Regions from separate parts of the Erwinia sp. TECH1 genome, predicted to be linked through region 3. Evidence: predicted binding sites of a transcription regulator. Region 3 holds the regulator's gene; each other region holds the start of a gene.
What was found. Region 3 encodes CRP, which controls carbon source genes, mostly activating them, when cyclic AMP is high. Its sites were predicted from a motif close to ATGTGANNNNNNTCACAT; they were not measured.
Positions count from the first base shown of each region.

Region 1: ACVWZ0_RS15225 (sugar transporter) is a predicted target of CRP. The motif match lies at 2,813-2,830, and genes of this name have one in related genera.
Region 2: ACVWZ0_RS02395 (YjcB family protein) is a predicted target of CRP. The motif match lies at 5,635-5,652, and genes of this name have one in related genera.

Region 1 covers NZ_JBSRZK010000001.1:3,225,552-3,232,922, reverse strand. The annotation lists gene ACVWZ0_RS15230 (acyltransferase family protein) at 365-1,438, shown strand; gene ACVWZ0_RS15225 (sugar transporter) at 1,527-2,738, opposite strand; gene ACVWZ0_RS15220 (macrolide family glycosyltransferase) at 3,208-4,398, opposite strand; partial or broken gene ACVWZ0_RS15215 (IS3 family transposase) at 4,587-4,741, shown strand; gene ACVWZ0_RS15210 (hypothetical protein) at 4,940-5,242, shown strand; tRNA gene ACVWZ0_RS15205 (tRNA-Pro) at 5,691-5,767, opposite strand; gene yejM (LPS biosynthesis-modulating metalloenzyme YejM) at 5,901-7,371, opposite strand, start outside.
Region 2 covers NZ_JBSRZK010000001.1:538,033-545,403, forward strand. The annotation lists gene ACVWZ0_RS02375 (transposase) at 764-1,159, opposite strand; gene ACVWZ0_RS02380 (MATE family efflux transporter) at 1,700-2,956, shown strand; gene ACVWZ0_RS02385 (ATP-grasp fold amidoligase family protein) at 2,965-3,915, shown strand; gene ACVWZ0_RS02390 (ATP-grasp fold amidoligase family protein) at 4,257-5,210, shown strand; gene ACVWZ0_RS02395 (YjcB family protein) at 5,249-5,530, opposite strand; gene ACVWZ0_RS02400 (diguanylate cyclase domain-containing protein) at 6,337-7,371, shown strand, end outside.
Region 3 covers NZ_JBSRZK010000001.1:4,362,457-4,369,827, forward strand. The annotation lists gene tauB (taurine ABC transporter ATP-binding subunit) at 1-131, opposite strand, end outside; gene tauA (taurine ABC transporter substrate-binding protein) at 141-1,118, opposite strand; gene ACVWZ0_RS20565 (LysE family translocator) at 1,396-1,998, opposite strand; gene ACVWZ0_RS20570 (hydrolase) at 2,082-3,116, shown strand; gene ACVWZ0_RS20575 (YheU family protein) at 3,073-3,288, shown strand; gene ACVWZ0_RS20580 (phosphoribulokinase) at 3,510-4,379, shown strand; gene ACVWZ0_RS20585 (OsmC family protein) at 4,372-4,776, opposite strand; gene crp (cAMP-activated global transcriptional regulator CRP) at 5,082-5,714, shown strand; gene ACVWZ0_RS20595 (YccS/YhfK family putative transporter) at 5,773-7,371, shown strand, end outside.

The sequences.
Region 1 (7,371 bases), 1.1 Mb from region 3:
GGCTGATATCTCAGTAAGCATTGGCTGGTACTTTCTGATAATAATTAATTAGCGCGATATTCAAGTGTGGAAAATGGTTACTTTCACTATCTGAATAAGCTGGGCGGTGGGCAAAAAGGCTGAATTGTAAACGTTTACAGACAGGCAAAGCTTTTTCAGAACTTTCCGGTAAGAGACGTCACCTTATGCTCGTTTTCGTTATACTTTGTAAGTTATTTAAAATTAAGGTGATTTTTTTACAACCCTGCTTCTCTGGCGGCCAGCTTTTATGCCGCATCCTTTTCTAAGATTCCTCCCATGTGTGAAGTGTTGTTTATGAGTGCTATGTTGCCGCTTTTGTTGTTTTAGGCTATCAGAGGTCACCATGGAAACGCGAATAAAACACCTGGATGGAATGCGGGGACTAGCAATACTGCTGGTGATCGGCTTTCATGCCTGGGCCAGATGGCCTGAATACCTGGGGTACGTTTCGTTTACTAAGGATTTTCCTTTATTCGCCTGGGGCTATCTGGGCGTGCCGCTGTTCTTTATGATTTCCGGGTTCGTTATTTTTATGACCCTGGATAAATCAAAAAGCTTTATAAACTTTATGTTTAAGCGCTGGCTGCGGCTCTTCCCGGCCATGCTGATAGTAACGCTGCTGATCTTCGCTACGGCCAGCTTATTTAGCGAAAGACCGCTCGGCGTCCCGCATCCGGCCAATGCCATTCCGGGCCTGACTTTTATCAGTCCAGAGATACTCCAGTATTTGACCGGTGTGACCTTTAAACCGCTGGAAGGATCGTTCTGGTCGCTTTACGTTGAAGCCGCGTTTTATATCTTTATCGGTGCCGTCTACTTTACGCTGGGCAGAAAATACTGCCTGCCTTCGCTGCTGGTGCCGATGTTTCTGGTGGCGGGCGCCTCCGCCTTCAAAATGATTGGTCATCCGGCCATTGCGGATTTTATCTCCAAGTTCGGCTTTATCCACTACTCATGGTTTATGATCGGTTGCCTGGTGTATGAGCGGCTGCATCAGCGCGACGCCAAATTCCATTACGCACTGGTGCTGGTGGCGGTGTTGATTAACTTCAGTTATTACATCAAAAACAATGGCTATATCGTTATTTTACCGCTGCTGCTGATGCTGGCGCTGTTTATCGTCAGCTTTTACAGCCGGCTCGTGGAACGACTGCTGTCAGGAAAGTTTCTGACGCTCACCGGCTTTATCAGCTACACCATCTATCTGCTGCATGAAAACATGCTGATCGCTACGTTAAGGAAGCTGGAGCGCCATATCAGCAGCGATTACGTGATGGTCTTTATGCCGATAGCGGTAGTCGCCGCGCTTTACCTGGTTGCCTGGCTGATCACTAAATACATTGAACCGGCCGTCAGAGATACGCTGAGGAACCTTATTCTGTTCCGAGGGAAAAAGAAGGCACTGCCCAACGGCTAAGCGCGAACGGGCAGGGCGGTTGCTGGCAGAGAGGGCACAGCGGCCGTAAAGCCGTAAAAAAAAGGGCGCAGATGACTGCGCCCTGAGTTTATTTCACTTCGGTAATCACGCTGCCTTCATGGGTGGACGGCTGCTCTTTTGTCTTGCGGAAGATCGCCACCGCCAGCACCAGCGCCGCGACGGCAGGTATAGCGCCGATATAGCCCACCGAGGACATGGAAAGATCCAGGCTAACCTTATTGCCCAGCAGCGCGCCCGCGCCGATGCCAATATTGAAAATACCGGAGAACATCGCCATAGCAACATCGGTGGCGTCCGGTGCCAGCGTCAGCACTTTCATCTGCATCCCCATGCCGATCATCATAAAGGCCATGCCCCAGAACAGCCCCAGCACAATCAGACCGGCCTTGCTGGCCGCTACCGACGCCAGCAGCAGCAGGCAGATCGACAGCAGTGCGATAGAGCCGGTCAGCAGCGGCGACAGGCGTTTTTCGCCGCTCTTGCCAAAAATAATGCTGCCGGTAATGCCCGCAATGCCGAAAATCAGCAGCAGAAGCGTGGCGAAGCTTTGGTCAAATCCGGCTACTTTCTCGACAAAAGGTTCAATGTAGGTAAACGCGGTAAAGTGCGCGGTCACCACGGCGACGGCCAGCACGTAAAGGCCTACCAGCGCAGGGCGGCGCAGCAGATCCGGCAGGCTTTTCAGCGAGCCGGTATGCTCCGACGGCACGCGCGGCATAATTTTTAAAATCAGACCCAGCAGCACTAAAGCTCCGACGCCAATGGCCAGGAAGGTGCTGCGCCAGCCGAATGCCTGACCGATAATTCTGCCCAACGGCAGGCCCAGCACGGAAGCCAGCGCGGTAGCGGTCGCAATCAGGCTCAGCGCCTGCGCTCTTTTACCCGGCGGGGCCAGCCTGACCGCCAGCGATGCGGTAATAGACCAGAACAGCGCATGGGCCAGCGCTACGCCCGCGCGGCTCAGCAGCAGCACGTCGAAGCTCCAGGCGAAAAAGGCCAGCACATGGCTAAAGGTAAACAGGCCAAAGATCGCAATCAGCAGCACGCGCCGATCGGTATTGCTGGTCATCAGCATCAGTGGCAGCGACATTAGCGCCACAATCCACGCATAGATGGTCAGCATAATGCCCGCCTGCGCCGATTCCATGCCGAAGCTATGGCCGATATCGGACAGCAGGCCGACAGGCATATATTCCGTGGTATTAAAGATAAACGCAGCAACAGCCAAAGCCAGAACGCGTGACCAGGCAACTTTGCGTGAAACGGTAACGGTGTTCATATCAGTCATAGGCTTCTGCTCCGCAAAACTCAAAACGCGTCATTCTAAAGCCGGCCGCATAAAATTCAATCCGAAAGTGATCGTCATCACACTTTTTACATAGTTTGAAGGTTTAGAAAAGGCTATATCCTGCTACGACGTCGCTGGCCAACAGACCTGGGGAGTTATTTGCGGGCAGGCAGCAGCATGCGGTCAGGCGTAGATGTTCAGCAAAGGAGGAAACAGATAAGCATAAAGAGAGGCGCTAACGGGGGGGCCGAGGACAGTCTTGGTTACGCTGCGTTTACCACCTCGTTGATATCAGCCGCACGCTTTTGGCTTTTCCCTTCTGGTCATTTTCAGCCCCTGAATGCATTTGCGATAAAACAGCCCTGTGAGGGGCTTTGATCTATCTATAAAAGCCTGACGTCTGCCCATCAGTTCAGGCCGTCAGACCGTTGCGGGCCATCACCAGCGGTTTAAAAGCCAGTCAGGCGGCGTGTTGACCCGCTGCCATGATCCGATCGAATACGTCTACGGCAGCGCTGGCACCGCCTGCCTGAGAGATTTCTTGCTGTAAGACGGCCAGGTTTCTCTGACAGGCCGGATCGGCGCTTATCTCCTGCGATGCCATAAGCAGACTGGCTGCAGAAAGGGTTTCCCGAGGCAAATATTTTCCTATGCCCAGCGCCTGAATCCGCCGGGCATTGAGGCGTTGTTCGGCCTGCTGCGGTACGGCTATCATCGGCACCCCGAAATAAACGGCCTCCATCAGGCTGTTCATTCCGGCATGGGTGATAAACAGGCTTGCCGCCTGTAGCACATCAAGCTGGGGTATCTGACGGTGAATTTCAATATTGGCGGGCAGCTCTCCCAGCTGGGCAGAATCGACATAGCGGCCAATAGCCATTACGACATGCCACTCGCTATTGGTGAAAGCCTGAATGCAGGTGCGGAAAAAGGCGGTCTGATGCGTATAAACCGAACCCAGCGAGATGACGACAACCGGCCGTCCTGCTGTTTTTAGTCGCCAGCCAGGCTGCGCGGCCAGTGGCCTGATTTCGGGCCCGACAAAGGTTACGCCAGGGGGAATAGTGTCTGGTTTTTCCTGAAAAGAGCGCGGAATAAAGGCAATGGCAGTATCGCGGGCAGCCAGGATGGCACGAAGATCCACGTTCAAATTATTGTCGTGCAGCATTTTTTCCAGAATCGGTATGCAGGGCCACTCTTCGCCCGACAGGCCCAGCCACTCCTCGGACTGCCCCTGATAGCTGACGTGGGTAGGATTAAGGCTGATGGCCGGAACTTGCCAAAGATGGGCGAATATCTTGCCCAGCCAGCTAAGCGGGCCGTAGGCGATAATGTCGGGCCGGTCGTTCTCAAAGGCCGCCAGCAAAGGGCGACAGGTCGCCTGTGCTTCCCGTGCCAGCTCGCGGACAACGTAGCCCATCTCCTCTGGTCGTGGCTGCTCTTTAGTAAAAGTGGGTTCAAACAGAACCGGCGTGGCGCCGCAGGAAGCGACAAGAGAGGAAAACTCTGGCGAGGTGGTATAGCTGACCCTGTAGCCCCGCGCGACCAGTGCCTTGACCAGCCCCAGGGTCGGGTTGACGTGTCCTTGTTCAGCGCAGTTAAAAATGGCCACGTGCCGTTGGGTATTCTTGCCGCTTATATTCACCGTCATAGTCAGTTTTCCTGAAAGAATGAGAGTTAAAACCGCTTTAGTTTTCCCTGTGCCCGGCCACTGTTGTAACCGCCCGTATAGCTGGCCATTGCTATCAGTCACGTTGGCTCAGGGATTCTCAAAGATATCATTCAGTTAATGAAATTAATATGTCAGGATTTTCTCATAACAAAGAGCGCCGCCGGGCTAACAGCCTTGCACCGGGTATGAGCCGGCATGACAATATTTGGGATAATGTGGTGGCCGAGTCGTTCTTCGATTTACTGAAAAAAGAGCGTATAAGAAAAGGATCTACAAAACTCGCGATCTGGCCCGCGCCGATATCTTCGATTACATTGAAGTGCTCTGAAATCAGGCCCGGTATCATAGCCAGCCCGGGGCATCAGTCCGTAGGCCTGCGGACAGGTTTCAGCGTGAGGACAGGATCTGTCTATTGTTGAGAGGGCAGCGCGGATCTTAGCTTCTGTTGGATAGCTTTTGCCGTATGTGGTATTGCTGGCTTTGCTGCTTCTCATCTTGTCAGAGAGTGGATGGATAAAAAATGAAGAAACTTTTACTTATAGTCGCTATTTCCATGAATATAGTTAACTTTGCCTGTGCGTCTCCTACACCCAATCACACCGTTCCTGCTGGTAAGGTTGCGCAGTGGAAAGGATATGATGTCATTGTTAAGAGGGACAGCTTAGGGATTGTCACTGTTGACGGAAAACCAGCGGCTGTAGATGAAATCACAGAGAAGGCTACAGCCTATCAGCAAGGGCTGTTTAGTGTGATCATCTATAAGAGCGGTAAAGTCGCTTTGATGAAGCAAGGGCAGTTTGTAGGCTATTTGAAGAAAAGCTGACCAGGAAGGGCTGATGAGTCTCTTTTTTATGGGGCATTTGGGGAAATGTACATCATACGAGGATAGGCTTATCAAGCGCTCTGTACTATCCTGATCCCAAAATGAGTCCCTGACTGACAGACTCAGTAGTGATGCCTTTGCCAGGCCATAACTACTGTGGATTGACCGCAAATAAGGCTTACTTTTTGTGCATCACGATGCAAATAAATCCTTACAGCGTGGCGATGAGTGTACATATAGTGACTATTAACGAAGCGACTTACACCTGTCAGGAACAGTTCGTTGCCCGGTCGGACAGAGTTGTGAGCCTCTCCAGACCAATCTTAAAAAATCCATTTGTATACGTTAAATCCCGCTACCTACAGGCAACAAAAAACCCGCAAACTCAAAGAGAATGCGGGTTCTTGCGGGGTTTCCATCAGTAACCGGTACTGACAGAATATGTATTTGGTCGGCACGAGAGGATTTGAACCTCCGACCCCCGACACCCCATGACGGTGCGCTACCAGGCTGCGCTACGTGCCGACGCGTGAGCTAATAGTACGCAAATTCGCTACGATTGCAAGCGGCTAACACGTTGACTGCTATGAAAATAGCCAACGTTGCCGTCTGGTTTACGCAGAGCAGGGCGCGGGAAATAATCTTTAAAACCCACGCCTCAGTTAGCGATAAAGCGTTTCTCTTCCGTCAGCACCTGCAACAGCAGCGTCAGCTGCGGCTTGTGATCTTTCAACCGCTGGCCCTGAGCATCCCAGGCGGTATAGCTGCCGTTGCTGTTCAGCTCCAGCGTCAGGTTCGGCGTAGTCACCACCAGCTGGCCGTCATGCATACTGGTTATCCAGTTATGGCTGCGGCGCACGGCAAACAGATCTTCGCCCTGCGAATAATCAGAAGCTGGCGTACGCACGTGCAGCAGCCGCTGCATCAGCGTAGTCATAATATCCTGATGGCTGGTCAGCTTATCAATCTGCTGCGATGGCGTATTCGGCCAGTGGATCACCAGCGGCACCTGTAGGTTTGCACGGTTGCCCATATCGTCATCGTCGTTCAACGCCACGCCGTGCTGCGCCGTGATCACCACCACCGTATTATCCAGCAGGCCTTTCTCCTGTAACGTGGCGAGCACGTTCTGGATTTGCCCATCCACCTCTGCCGCACTGCGCGCGTAGCGCCGTGCCGCTTCTTTCGCCACGCCAGCGTTTTTGCCGCCGGACAAAGAAAGATAGGAGAACCAGGGGGCGCTTTTCGCTTTCTGCGTCTCCAGCCAGCGTTGCCACTGCGCAACGGTTTGTGCATCGGACTGGCTTTCTGAAGTGGGCAGCGAATAGTCCGCCAGCAGCGCCTGACGATAGAGCGGCGAGGCAAAGCCGTCGCTGGCAAACAGGCCAAACTGGTAACCCTGTTTCGCCAGCGCCTCCGTCAGCGCCGAAGGCACGCGCGAAGAGAGCACGCCGTCCATATAGCCTGCCGAAATACCGTAAAAGAGGCCGAACAGACCGCTGTCGGCCTGGCTGCCCGCGCTGAAATGCTGCGTAAAACGCACGTTGTCCTGAGCGAACCGGGCCAGATGCGGCAGCTGTTTCGGCATCGTGGCCTCGTTCAGGCCATCCACGGTGACGATCAGCAGATTGCTGCGGGTGCCGCCATCGCGGAAAGTAATATCGTTCAGCGGATAGGCGACCGAAAGCGCCTCCGGATTACCCTGCTGCACCAGCCTGCGCTGATACTCCTGCGCATCCAGCAGGCCATGGCGTTCCAGAAAGCGGCGGGCCGTCATCGGATAAGAGAGCGGCAGGTTGGAACGCTGCATGGTGACAGGCCGATAGAAATTCGCATCGGCCCAGATATACATCAAATGGCTGGCAAAGAACGTGACGATAAACAGCACGGCCAGCGGCTTGCCAAAGCTGCGGCGATTCAGGCTGCGCAGCTTTTGCCAGCTCCAGGTAGCGAACAGCATCTCGACCAGGAAAATAGCCGGTACGCTGATAAACATCAGCTGCCAGTCACGCGCCATTTCGCTTTGATCGGGATTGACCACCAGCTCCCAGACGACCGGGTTGAGGTGCAGGTGGAAGCGGGCGAACACCGCGCTGTCAATAAGCAGCAGCGTCAGCCCGGTGGTAGCG
Region 2 (7,371 bases), 3.8 Mb from region 3:
TCTATGTGTGATTTTTATCACGTTTTTTTTCCGATGCGGTGAGGAAAAAAAGCGGCTTCCATCAAAGACCGCTATGACACAGTGACCGATTGTTCCGCTATAAGAATAATCGCTAATCGGATTTGTTTATTTTCAAACACAGTCAATTCTTACTACACATTCAATATTGCTTCTTTTTTGAGACTGTTTTAGCAGCAACAAACCATTTTTAACTCAAATTTTAATGAACAGAAACGGAAGAAAGGACGATGCCCGGCAGATGGATACATTAATAAATCACAGGAAAAGATTAACTCTGCACATCAATGTCGGTCGTAAAGGTCAGGAATGTTAAGGTCTGTTGCATTATCGTTGGTCTTGAAAGCAGGGTAGCGAAACGGAGGAGGCCGGAGTGGCGGGGTTTTCACGCGAAAGGACGCATGGTGAACGGCAGAGAACAGTGAGAACTGTAAACCATTCGTAAACTGATAAGCATTATCATTACTGAAGTAGATGCCGGGTTTTCGGGTCGATCTGTAAGAAGGTTTTATGTCAGAATTGGCGCATTTATCGTTGACCAAAAAGATAAATGCGCTCTTAACTGTATGAAAGTAAAATAATTTTTCTGGTGACGATCAATTGTGGTAGCCTGGTGAGGCGGGTTTATAGGAATAAACTCATCACCGAATCAGGTCGCCATAAAAAGGAACGGTACTTTTTAATTAAAGATCGGAATATTTTAATTTGGTCCTGAACAGTAAAAAAATTGCGCACTGCGTCGCAATTATTGATTCTCACAGTTGTAAGGATAATGATAAACGCTGCGGCTAATATCCAGCAAGCGGCAGCTCCGGCGCGTGCCGATATCAAAAGTATCCTGAAGAAAATTAACCGCCTGACGCTTATCATTGGTAGTAAAGAAGTTTTTCAATACGCTCTGCAGCATTTCTTTATCTGAAGAGAGCATCTGGAGTTCGCGTTCCATACTGTGTACGCGCTCTTCTAACTCCTTGATTTTTCTTCCTTCTTCCGAGAATAGCCCGGCGTATTTCTTTTTCCAGCTGTAGAATGTGGCCTCAGAAATCCCCAGTTCTTCACAAATCTCCTTAACCTTTACGCCGCATTCAGATGCTTTAATGGCACTGGTGATTTGCTCTTCTGTATATCGTGACTTTCTCATGGATGCTATTACCTTTCTTAACTATAAAGTGATGAGAATGGCTGCACTAAAGAATGGATCTAATTTATCCATTAATCAGGACAGCGACGTTAAGTGCGCGATTTGAATTGCAGGCTTTAAGTTAAGGGATTATGAATAAATATCATCATGGGATTTCTCCTATTTTATTTGCAAAGCACCTGGTTAGCTTTCGATAAAGCGCTTTTTGTTATAAATTCGATTCATGCCAGCAGCAAGGCCAGTTAGTAATTCAGAATGATCCAGCAGGCGGAAGAAAAAAACTGTGCCAGGATATTCTCCAGCGTTGTTCGTGCTGAGGTGGGTTGCTAACCAGTATCAAGTCCAGGAAGAATCAGACGGTTCGTTAAAAAAACGATCTGATAAAATAAAATCTTTTAAATAAGAGCGGTGCGCTATCGCCCGTAAAATAATATTCCGAACGCTTATTTTGCCAGGCCCAGGCCAGGTTTATTTTCTCTGTGATAGACAAGGATGTACTGACTTTCGTTATAAGTTATTAGTTCTACGAAGGAAGCTTCAATGAAACACAGTGTCGTTACGAACGCTGCCTGGATGATGTCAGAGAAGGTGGTTTCGGTTTTTGGTGTAATTTTTGTTACATCCTATGTTGCAAAATCTTTTGGGCCATCTGTTTTTGGGCAAATCGCATTTTCTGCATCCATTTTTTCCATTGTTCAAACCGTAGCGATTTTTGGTACGGAAACCATCCTGTTTAAAAGCATCAGCAAAAGCGCGGCGAAAGGCCTGCGGCTGATGGCCGTGGCAAAACAGCTGCGTATGGCATTGTTATTATTACTTTCTTTGCCGGTGCTGGCGTGGGTCTGGCTGGAGATGCGTGAAAATTTTTTGATTTTTGCCGTGGCGTCGTTTCTGTCGGCTATTTTCGTGACCCAGGATATTTTTAGCGTTTATAACAATGCGCGACTGGAATCGCGGATGAACACGGTTGCAAACGCAACGGGAATGATTATCAGTTTCGCCATTAGCTTTGCTATTGCGTGGTTCAAGCTTAATCCGCTACTGCTGTCCTTCTCGATTGTTGCGGTGACGCTGGTGCCGTACCTGATTAAGCGGACGATGTTTTATCAAAAAAACACCATCAGCCCGCCAACCAGGCGCAAGCACCGCAGCTATCTGCGCTATCTGTTCCATGCGGGACTGCCGCTGGCGATCTCCAGCGTGTTTATTTCTGTTCAGGTGAAGCTGGCGCAGTTTTTCCTGGTCGGCGTGGGATCGGCACACGAGCTTGGGCTGTTTACCGCTGCGAATACGATTTCTGCCTCATGGATATTTATCCCGGTGGCGATTATCACCTCCAGCTTCTCGGAAATATTCCGCGAGCGGGCGGATGTTGCTTTGAGACTGGCCGCCAGGCTTAACGGCTACGTTATGGCTGTTTCACTGTTTATGCTGCTGGTTGTTGCGCTGTTCGGCGAAAAAATTGTCAGCCTGCTTTACGGTCATGACTATCAGCAATCGGGCGATCTGGTCACGTTGCTTTCTCTGGCGACCTGCTTTTCAGCAATGGGTACCGTAGCCTATCGCTACATGGTGAAAGAGGGCGGTTTTAATTATCTGCTGGTGAAAATTATTTTACTGGTGGCGGTCAGCGTAGTAACCAACTGGTTTTTCATTCGTTTTTGGGGCTTGACGGGTGCCGCGTGGAGCGTGCTGGTCACGGAACTGTTATCCCTGACGCTGATGAATTATTTCTTTAAGAATGGGGTCATTCTTAAGATGCAGCTTTCCTCACTCAACTACAAAACCTATAGGTGAGTAAGAAAATGGTAGACGCAAAAAAACAACTTAAAAAGGCCGCCCTGAATTGCATCCGAATTATGCCGTGGTCTTGCCAGGACAGAATATATTATTTTCATCGGTTTAAACGGATGCCGCATATTCGTCATCCTGATTCCTTTAATGAAAAGGTACTGTTTCGCAAGTTTATTAAAGGCGATTACGATTGTTACGCCGCGTTATCAGATAAGATCCTGGTGCGGGATTATATTTCCCACAAGATTGGTGAGGAATACCTGATCCCTTTGTTACACACCACGGATAATCCTGAGACGCTGTTTGAGCTGGAAACGCTAAAAGATACGGTCATTAAGCCAAACCACGGTTCAGGGATGGTTAAAGTCTTTGTAGAAGAACCTGATTTTGTCGAAAAACATCAGCTTATTGAACGCTGTGGTGAGTGGCTGACAAAAGATTATTCGCACGAAGCGCGTGAAATCCATTACCGCTATATCAAACCGCAGATCATGGTTGAGCAGCGGGTAGGAGACGGTAAGTCTACGGCGATTGATTACAAGTTTCATATGTTTAACAAGCAGGACGGCCACTTTGAGTATGTGCTGCAGGTGGTGTTTAACCGTAGCGATAATCAACCGCTGTCGATGCTGTTCTATGTCAATAATCTTGATAGCTGCTTCTACCGCCGCTTTGATACTGCCGGACTGGATATCAGCCACAACCGGGCCGCGCTGGAGAAGGCGCTGGCGCTGAGCAAAAAGCTGGCCAGCGATTTCGATTACGTACGGGTTGACTGGTATATCAGCCAGGGCGACGTCTACTTTGGCGAGCTGACCTTTACGCCAGGCGCAGGCCTGATGCCGGTGCTGAAGCACGGGCTGGACGAAATGATGGGCAAGATGTGGCTGCAGGATGGTCAATCAGCCACCCAGGCGGAGCGGCAGGAAAGCGCGCCGTCGACGGCGCAGAAGAAACAGTAATAAAACCCAGGACGGCCGCAGGCCGCTCTGTTCAGTAAAAATGGAGTTGTCGTCCCGCGAAGGGCACTACCGCAAGCAGGAATCTGCTCAGCGCGTCCTTAACGGGCTTTTCGTCAGTCAGTTTTCTCTCTTCTGACGCCAGAGGCATGAATCTGGTGTTGCCTTGCAGGAAGCAGAGACCGTGCGCAGGAAAACTGCATAAACGGGTAAAGCAGCTGACGGATTTTTTATGTCTGCCGGGAAAAATGAGACGCGGGTGTCGCGATTTCGGATGGCGAGAAAACGCTATTTTGAAGAAATTTTTCCTCAAACAATTATAAAGCCTGCAAATGAGGTCGAAAATGCTAAAACTCAAAGCAGAAATAAGAAAAGGTTTCCTGTTCCTTTTCAAAAAAATGCCCTGGTCCTACCAGGACAGAATTTATTATCTGCATAAATTTAAAAAATTACCCAACATACACCAGCCGAAACTGTTTAATGAGAAAGTTCTGTACCGCAAATTCGTCACCGGCGACTACCTGCGTTATGGCATGCTGTCCGATAAGCTGTTGGTTCGTGACTATATTTCTCAGACTATTGGGGATGAATATTTAATCCCGTTGCTGCATGAAACAGCCGATCCTGTCACGCTGCTGGGGCTTAGCTCGCTGAAGAACACCGTGGTGAAGCCCAATCACGGGTCAGGCATGGTGGAGATTTTGCTGGAAGAGCCGGACTGTTTGCAGAAACAGCTGCTGATCAAGCGCTGCGAAGAGTGGCTGAGCCGGGATTTCTCGCACGAAGCGCGTGAGATTCACTATCGCTATATCAAGCCGCGCATTCTGGTTGAGCAATACGTCGGCGACGGTAAATTTGCCGCCGTTGACTACAAGTTTCACATGTTTAACAAGAAAGACGGTACTTTCGAGTACGTTTTGCAGATTATCTATAACCGCTGCGGCAATGCGCCGCTGTCGATGAACTTCTACGTTAACACGTTGAAATCTTGCTTCTATAAGATCCGTGATACGGGGCTGGATATCAGCGGCGACCTGGAAACGCTGGAAAAAGCGCTGGCGCTGAGCAAAAAGCTGGCCAGCGACTTCGATTACGTGCGCGTTGACTGGTATATCAGCGAAGGGCAAATCTACTTCGGCGAGCTGACCTTCACGCCGGGCGCAGGCATGGTAACCGGTCTGGATCAGGGGCTGGATAAGATGATGGGCGACATGTGGCTACAGGAACGTAAGCCAAAAACGCTGAAGGCGATTGGCGGCGAAGCGGCGGCGATGGCCGGGACGCTGAAGAAAGTATAAAGACGAAAGCCGCATGATCTTCATGCGGCTTTACGCTTTTATGGCAGAGGATAATCGGCTGGCGTATGGCTCATGACATCGACAAACACGTCTTTGGTGATATGCCAGAAGTTAAGCAGGTTATCCATGCTCAGCGTGATACCTAACAGGCCGGTGACGAACCAACACGACATGCCTATGCCAACGCCGGTAAAAATGAAGGCCATGCCGTTGCGGCTGGACTGACGACATTTTACGTTAAAGGTGCTGGCGAGAAACATCATGACTGCACTAACCAGTTCCCATCTCATCAGCACCAGGCTAGCGGTTAAGGTACCCATATCTCTGAAACTCCGCGTCAATCAGGCCTGGCAATAGAAAAAGCGTCATCTGTCCGGACGAAAAGGCCAGGATTGCTTTTCATCGGGGCGGATACAGGGAGTAAGTGTGATGACGGTCACATTATAGCATTGCGTCAGGCGAGTTTTGAACACTTTTAAGACCGCTTATGGGCGTTTTTTGATCGCGCACAATAATCACATTTATTTCCCGTAAGTTAGCGGTGATATTGCGCGGCGGGCGTTAAATAGCGCCTGAAAAAGTTAATATCTTTTTAAATTACGTTCAAACTCAGGTTATTTTTGAGACAAGGAATGAGAGTAATTTACATCATTTCGCCCACCGTTCCGAAATTGCCTTAGCGCTTTTAACTTATTTCTCCGCGCCGTTATTTTTATCTGTTCGCTGAATTATGCCAAATTATCTGGCAATAGTTGGCTCCTTTGGGATGAATCTGACCTGTTAAAAGTTGTATGGGATGAAGAGGAGTTGTAGGATTTTTGAAAACTAATTTTTGCCATTTTATTTCCTGCATAAGCTATCAGCGGTAAACGCGCACAGGATGGCAATAGCAGAAATTTTACATCAGATAACCGGAGCCTGCCTGTTTGCCTGTGGCTGTTCAGGGTCGAAAAGCCATTTTTTGCCCGCAAACAACATTCCCCTCGCGTGCAGCTTGCTCTTTACCTCAGATCGGGGCAGCAGCCTGGTCCCGGCAGCGTTACTGCTACGGGCGGTCGCCAACGCAAGCCCCCAATGCAGAAGCGCTGCATGAGCGGAGATCCGTTCGGTTGGCGTGGGAGGAATCATGGATCATGACCGTCCCGCGGGAAACATTACCGCGCAACCGGCAGCTAAGCCGCTGCCTACGCTACGCAAGTCGCTACGGCGTATTCATTTAACTATTATTCTTGTCTCGCTAACGTTCAGCGGCATTTCACTCTCGCTGCTTTCGGTGCTGGCTTTGCGTAACTACGCCGAAAACAATTCCGAGCTGCTGGCGACGACTATCAGCTACAGCGCCGGGCAGGCGGTAGCGACAGGCGACGGCGCAGCGGCGCGCGCTATCCTCCAGGCTATCGGCGCGAAAACACAGTTTGGCCAGGCTAGGATCCTCGATGCGGATCGCCGTTTGCTGGCAAGCTGGGCTGCAAACGATAATCGCGACAAGAGCGCCTTCAGCGAGCTGGTATCGCGCTGGTTATTTCCCAAACCGGTGCAGATCCCCGTCCTGCGCGGCGGTAAAGAAATTGGCACCATCTGGCTGACCGGCGATGGATGTCGGGTAATGCATTATCTTTATCAGGCGCTGACATGGTTGGGATGCAGCATGTTGCTCTCCGCGCTGCTGGCCTTTTATCTGTCGCGCCGAATGCATTCAGGCATCGTCAGCGCGCTGTCAAACATCGCCTGCGTGGCGCATGAAGTACGCAGGCGACGAGCCTTTTCATTGCGCGTACCTTCTTCTTCTATTGCCGAATTAAACAAGCTGAGCGGCGACTTTAACAGCCTGCTGGACGAGCTGGCCGACTGGCAGCGCCATCTGCAAAGCGAGAATGCCACGCTGGCCCATCAGGTGCGGCACGATGCGTTAACCGGCCTGCCAAACCGCACGGCTTTTGAGCAGGAGCTGCACAAACAGCTGGACAATCCTTTGACCGCCGCGCGGGTGGCGGTGCTGTTTATCGACGGCGACCGTTTTAAAGAGGTAAACGATCGCTACGGCCATGCTGCTGGCGACAGGGTTCTGACCATTACCGCACAGCGCCTGCGCGCACGCTTGCGCAAAGGCGATTTGGTGGCGCGGCTAGGCGGGGATGAGTTTGCGGTACTGCTGTTAGCG
Region 3 (7,371 bases):
AGCAGCGTGGTTTTGCCACAGCCTGAAGGCCCCAGCACCACCACCAGCTCTTCCCCGGCAATCGTCAGGTTAATATCTTCAAGCGCGAGGTGGCCGTCGTAACGGGCCGTCAGATGCGAGACTGAAAGCATGGCGGCTCCTTACTGGGTAAGATTTTTAACAAAGCGGTTGGTGACAAAGCCGCTGTAATCGCTGGCAACCTGCGGCACTTTGCCCTGCTCTTTTAAAAACTGTGCGGTATCGCCGATAGCCTTATCGACCGGCTGGCCCAGCTGTTCAACCTGCTGCTGCGCCGTCAGGTAAGTGTTGCCTTTTACCAGCCCCGGCACCTGCTGTGTCGGCACGCCGCTCAGACGCGACAGCTTGTTGAGGTGATTGTCATCTTTCAGCCACTGCTCAGGGCTGTCCAGGTAGGCTTTTTGCGCCTCCAGCGCGCTACGGGCGAAAGCGGTGACCACTTCAGGATGCTGCTGCGCGAAATCTTTACGCACAACCCAGACGTCCAGCGTTGGCGCGCCCCACTTGCCGACCTGCGCGGAGTCGGTCAGTACCTTTCCTTCCTTCTCCAGCTCGTTCACCGCCGGCGCCCAGACGTAGGCGCCGTCAATGTCGCCACGTTGCCAGGCAGCGATAATCGCGGGCGGCTGAAGATTGACGATTTGCACCTGGCCCGGCTTGATGCCCCAGTGCTTAAGCGCGGCCAGCAGGCTGTAGTGAGTGGTGGAGATAAAAGGCACGGCGATACGTTTGCCGATCAAATCTTTGGGATCCTTGATGCTTTTCTTCACCACCAGCGCTTCGGAACTGCCGAGCTGCGACGCCAGCAGAAACACCTCAATCGGCACCTGCTGGCTGGCCGCTACGGCAAGCGGGCTGGAGCCGATATTGCCGATTTGCACATCGCCCGAAGCCAGCGCTCTGACCACGCTGGAGCCGCTGTCAAACTTGCGCCAGTCCACTTTTGCGCCGCTGGCTTTGGCAAAAGCGTCATCGGCCTGGGCCACTTTGGCCGGTTCTGCCGAGGTCTGATACGCCACGGTAACGTCCAAAGCCTGTGCGCTCAGCGCCGAAAAAGAAAGGCTGAAGGCCAGCAGTGAAAGAGTAAATTTATGCGCCATGCTTTGCTCCGGTCGTTATTGTTATAAAAGTGAACAACGCCTTTGTAACCGAGAGCGCTTGCCGCGATAAAGTAATAAAAAATTATCGGTTATAACGATAAGTCCTTAGAAGAAAAACAGGATTTTAATGCCGGAGAGTGGGATTGCCTTTAAGACGTCAGAGGCTGGCAGCAGCGTAAGTAGCGGGTTCAAAAACCCGCCGTAACGGCGCCCGCTGCTTACGAATTGAGAATGGGGAAAGCACTTTGCCTGAAGCGACGTTCGCCAGGCACTCTGCTTAGCGCCAGATAAGCAGCACGCAGGCCGCTGTCAGCACGCCCATCGCCATATTGAACAGCGTCCAGGCGCGACGGCTGCGCAGCAGGCGGCCAATCAGCGTGCCAAAGCCAAGCCAGATCAGGCCGGAAACCAGGTTGACCAGCGCCATCGCAAAGCTGATAGCCATTACCGATCCCCGATAAGCCTCACCGCCCAGGCTGAAGCTGGCGACCGCGCCCAGCGCCATCAGCCAGGCTTTGGGATTGATCAGCTGTAGCAGGCCGCCCTGCCAGAACGGCATTGGCGCTGTGGGGAGAGTGCCGGTATCCAGCCGCTCATATTTCGCCATGGCGATTTTCCACGCCAGCCACAGCAGATAGACGCTCCCGGCGATTTTCAACACCAGATGCAAAGCAGGATAAAGCAGGATCAGGCCGCCAATACCGAACGCGACCAGCAGCAGCATGACCTGCATCCCGATCATGATGCCGATCAGCAGCCACAGCGAACGCAGAAAACCAAAGTTGGCGCCCGAGGCGGTGAGTAACATATTATTAGGGCCTGGCGTGATCGCAGCGACCCACAAAAAACCCAGCATCGACAAAAACAGTTTCAGTTCCATATGAAACGGGCGCTCCTCACCCCACTTAACAACAAACTTATCGAAGCTAACAGTATGACAAGGATCCGGGAAGCCTTTTGAAGATGAATTTTGACGGGTCGCTGGAAAATACTTTTCGTCCGCTGGCGGGCATGAGCAACGCGCATTTGCAAACCATCCTGCCGCGCCTGGTCCGTCGCCGTATCGCTTTGCAGCCGCACTGGCAGCGCCTGACGCTGCCGGACAGTGATTTTGTCGATCTTGCCTGGAGCGAAGATCCGGCGCAGGCGAGCCACAAGCCGCGCGTGGTGCTTTTTCATGGCCTTGAGGGCAGCTTTCACAGCCCTTACGCGCACGGGCTTTTGCAGGCCTGTCGACAGCGCGGCTGGCTGGGCGTGGTGATGCATTTTCGCGGCTGCGGCGGCGAACCGAACCGTCTGGAGCGCATTTATCATTCGGGCGAAACCGAAGACGCCAGCTATTTTTTACGCTGGCTACGGGAAACCTGGGGAACGGTGGCGACCGCTGCCGCGGGCTTTTCGCTTGGCGGTAATATGCTGGGCTGCCTGATGGGCCAACAGGGCGACAGCTGTTTGCTGGATGCCGGCGTTATCGTTTCCGCGCCGCTGATGCTGGAACCCTGCAGCCAGCGGCTGGAGCAGGGATTCTCGCGTGTCTATCAGCGCTACCTGCTAAACTTGCTGAAGCAGAACGCCACCCGCAAACTGCACGCCTGGCCCGGCACGCTGCCTGTCGATCTGACGCAGCTTAAGGCGCTTAAGAGACTCAGGGAGTTTGACGACGCCATTACTGCCAGAGCGCACGGTTTTGTGGACGCGACGGATTACTATCGCCGCTGTAGCGCGCTGCCGCTGCTTTCCGGCGTGCGTAAACCTCTGCTGATTATTCATGCTAAAGACGATCCCTTTATGACCGACGAGGTCATTCCTGCAACCGACAGGCTGCCCGATTGCGTAACGTATCAGCTGACGCAGCACGGCGGACATGTGGGATTCGTGGGGGGAACGCTGCGCAGGCCGCAAATGTGGCTGGAGCAGCGTATACCGCAATGGCTTTCAACCTGGCTGGACAACGATGATTATTCCCTGGAAAGAACTGGACCCGGACACGCTCGCTAACCTGATTGAAGCCTTCGTGCTGCGGGAAGGCACCGACTATGGCGAGCAGGAGCGCTCGCTGGAGCAAAAAGTCAATGACGTTCGTCGTCAGCTGACAAACGGCGAGGCGGTGCTGGTCTGGTCAGAGCTGCACGAGACGGTCAATATCATGCCTAAAGGCCAGATCCGTTAACGCCTCCCGCTGAGGGGGCAAAAGCCTATCGGCGACGCCGTGTTCTTCTTACCGCTTAGCTAGTCGGAAGACGGCGATCTCGTTTCCCTGACAGCTAAACCGCTGTTCGCGCTTGGCTTTATTGCATAACCTCTGCCGCGCGCTCACCCCTGGGCAGAAGATGACAGGCTATAGCAAAACGTGATAACAATGGCGGAATAACGTTCACAGGAAACTCGTTTATGTCCGCCATACATCCAGTGATTGCCGTGACCGGTTCCAGCGGCGCGGGCACCACCACCACCAGCCTGGCCTTCCGCAAAATTTTTCAGCAGCTGAACCTGCACGCGGCGGAAGTGGAAGGCGACAGCTTCCATCGCTATACCCGTCCCGAAATGGATATGGCGATCCGCAAAGCGCGTGATATGGGCCGCCATATCAGCTATTTCGGCCCGGAGGCCAACGATTTTTCGCTGCTGGAGCAAACCTTCGCGGAATATGGCCGCAGCGGCAGCGGCCAGTCCAGAAAATATCTGCACACCTATGACGAAGCGGTGCCCTGGAACCAGGTGCCCGGCACTTTTACGCCGTGGCAGCCGCTGCCGGAACCCACCGACGTGCTGTTTTACGAAGGGCTGCACGGCGGCGTGGTGACGCCGCAGAACAATGTCTCGCAGCATGTCGATCTGCTGGTGGGCGTGGTGCCTATCGTCAACCTGGAGTGGATCCAAAAAATGATCCGCGATACCAGCGAACGCGGTCATTCACGCGAGGCGGTGATGGATTCCGTGGTGCGCTCAATGGACGATTATATTAACTTCATTACGCCACAATTTTCCCGCACCCATATTAACTTTCAGCGTGTCCCTACCGTGGATACGTCCAACCCTTTTGCCGCGCGCGGCATTCCTTCGCTCGACGAGAGCTTCGTGGTTATCCATTTCCAGGCGCTGGAACAGATTGACTTCCCCTATCTGCTGGCGATGCTGCAAGGCTCTTTTATCTCCCATATCAACACGCTGGTGGTGCCGGGCGGCAAAATGGGCCTGGCGATGGAGCTGATTATGGGGCCGCTGGTCAAGCGCCTGATGGAAGGCAAAGCTATCAAGTAACGCCCATCTCATGGCTATGGGTAAGGGTCACGCCCTTACCCAGCATCAGCGCGACCGGGCAATATTTCCCGACCGCAAGGCTGACCGCGCGCGCCAGCGCCTTATCCGTCAGCCCGCTGCCGCTGACAATAAAATGCAGGTTGATGCGGGTAAACAGGCGCGGCGGCTTCTCGCGCCGGGTTGACGTCAGCTTCACCTCGCAGTTGTCTACCGTGAAACGCCCTTTTTGCAGAATGGCAACCACTTCCGCCGCGCTACAGCCGCCTGCCGCCATCAGCAGCATTTCCATCGGGCTGGGCGCTTTATCGCCCGCGTTGCCGTCCATCACGATCTGATGGCCCGATGAGGATCCTCCCAAAAAGGTCAGCCCTTCCACCCATTTGACGCTCGCTTGCATAACAAACTCCTCTAATTCATTTAGTTAAGCCGCGGTCGGCTTAAGGCAACTAAAACAGCAGCGCGGCAGATTTCCCGCTATGCTGAAGCGAGACAACAGAAGACACCCATGCAAAGCTGTGCTACAAACAAGGCTGTATTTCGTCAGTACTCTACAGACCAGACGAAACGGGACGACATAACGAGCCCGGCACTCAACAGAGAGCCGAATAACTTTCCTGCATGGGAAGCGCTTGACTATTTCAACGCCTGTCAGGGAACTCTGCCCCTGTATTTAGGCACGATAACAACAGAGGATAACAGCGAATGGTTCTCGGCAAACCGCAAACAGACCCGACACTTGAATGGTTCCTGTCACATTGCCATATTCATAAGTATCCATCCAAAAGCACGCTGATCCACCAGGGTGAGAAAGCAGAAACCCTTTACTACATCGTCAAAGGCGCGGTAGCGGTGCTCATCAAGGATGAAGAAGGTAAAGAGATGATCCTGTCTTACCTTAACCAGGGCGATTTTATCGGCGAGCTTGGCCTGTTTGAAGAAGGCCAGGAGCGCAGCGCATGGGTGCGGGCAAAAACGGCCTGTGAAGTGGCGGAAATCTCCTATAAGAAGTTTCGCCAGCTGATCCAGGTCAACCCGGATATTCTGATGCGTCTCTCTTCACAGATGGCGCGCCGCCTGCAGGTTACCTCCGAGAAAGTGGGCAATTTAGCTTTCCTCGATGTGACAGGTCGCATCGCGCAAACGCTATTGAATCTGGCCAAACAGCCGGACGCTATGACCCACCCGGATGGGATGCAGATCAAAATTACCCGCCAGGAGATTGGCCAGATCGTCGGCTGCTCGCGCGAAACCGTCGGCCGTATTCTGAAGATGCTGGAAGATCAGAATCTGATCTCCGCACACGGTAAAACCATCGTGGTCTACGGTACACGCTAAACCGCTCTGATTGCATGGCGCAATGCCTTCGTTGCGCCTTTTCAGCGGGTACAAAGCAATGTGGCGCCGACTCATCTACCATCCCGAAGTTAACTACGCCCTGCGGCAGACGCTGGTGCTTTGCCTGCCCGTCGCCGTCGGCTGGCTGCTGGGCAATTTGCAAAACGGCCTGCTGTTCTCGCTGGTGCCGGCCTGCTGCAATATCGCCGGTCTGGATACGCCCCATAAACGCTTCTTTAAACGTCTGCTGATCGGCGGCGGCCTTTTCGCCTTCAGCAGCTTTCTGGTGCAGTATCTTGGCGACTATGCCGTTCCCCTGCCCATTATCCTGTTTTCCATGGCCATGCTGCTGGGCGTGACCGGCGAAATCAGCCCGCTGCATGGCAGACTGCTGCCCGGCGCGCTGATTGCCGGCATCTTTACCCTGAGCCTGGCCGGTCGGATGCCCATCTGGCAGCCGCCGTCGCTTTATATCCTGGGCACGGTCTGGTACGGCCTCTTTAACTGGTTCTGGTTCTGGCTGTGGAAAGAGCAGCCGATGCGGGAAACGCTCAGCCTGCTTTATCGCGAGCTGGCCGGCTACTGCGAGGCCAAATACAGCCTGCTGACGCAGCTTGCCGACCCGGAAAAAACGCTGCCGCCGCTGCTGGCTCGCCAGCAAAAAGCGGTCGACCTTATCAATACCTGCTATCAGCAAATGCACATGCTGGCCGCCAGCAACGATAATCACCATAAGCGGTTGACCCGCGCTTTTCAGGTTGCGCTGGATTTGCAGGAGCATATCGCTGTCAGCCTGCATCAGCCGGAAGAGGTGCAGAAACTGGTGGAGCAGAGCCATGCCGAGGCGGTGATCCGCTGGAACGCGCAGACCATTGCGGCCAGGCTGCGCGAGCTGGCGGACGATATTCTCTATCACCGTCTGCCGACACGTTTCAGCATGGATAAACAGCTGCAGGCGCTGGAAAAAATTGCCCGCCAGCATCCCGCCAACCCGGTCGGCAACTTTTGCGCCTGGCATTTCAGCCGTATCGCCCGCGTGCTGCGTACCCAGCGTCCGCTTTACCAGCGCGATCTGATGGCGGATCGTCAGAAACGACTGCCGCTGCTATCTGCCATCAGAAGCTATCTGTCGCTGAAATCCGCCGCGCTGCGCACCGCCGCCAGGTTTGCGGTTATGCTCGCTTTCGCCAGCACCCTGGCGCTCTCGTTTAATCTGCCCAAGCCTTACTGGCTGCTGATGACGGTGATGTTTGTCAGCCAGAACGGCTACAGCGCGACCAGGGTACGTATTCAGCACCGTGCGCTGGGCACGCTGGGCGGGCTGGTGGTGGCCGCGCTGACGCTACGCTTTCAGGTGCCGGAATCGGCTGTGCTGCTGGTGATGCTGACGCTGACGCTGGCGGGCTATCTGGTGATCCGCAAATATTACGGCCTGGCGACGATCGGCTTTACCGTGACGGCGGTATATTCGCTTCAGCTGCTGTCGCTGAACGGCGCCGACTTTCTGCTGCCGCGCCTGCTGGATACGCTGATGGGCTGCCTGATCGCCTTTGCCGGGATGATCTGGCTGTGGCCGCAGTGGCAAAGCGGCCTGCTGCGGCAGAATGCGCACGACGCGCTGGAAACCTATCAGGAAGCGCTCCAGAAACTGCTGGGG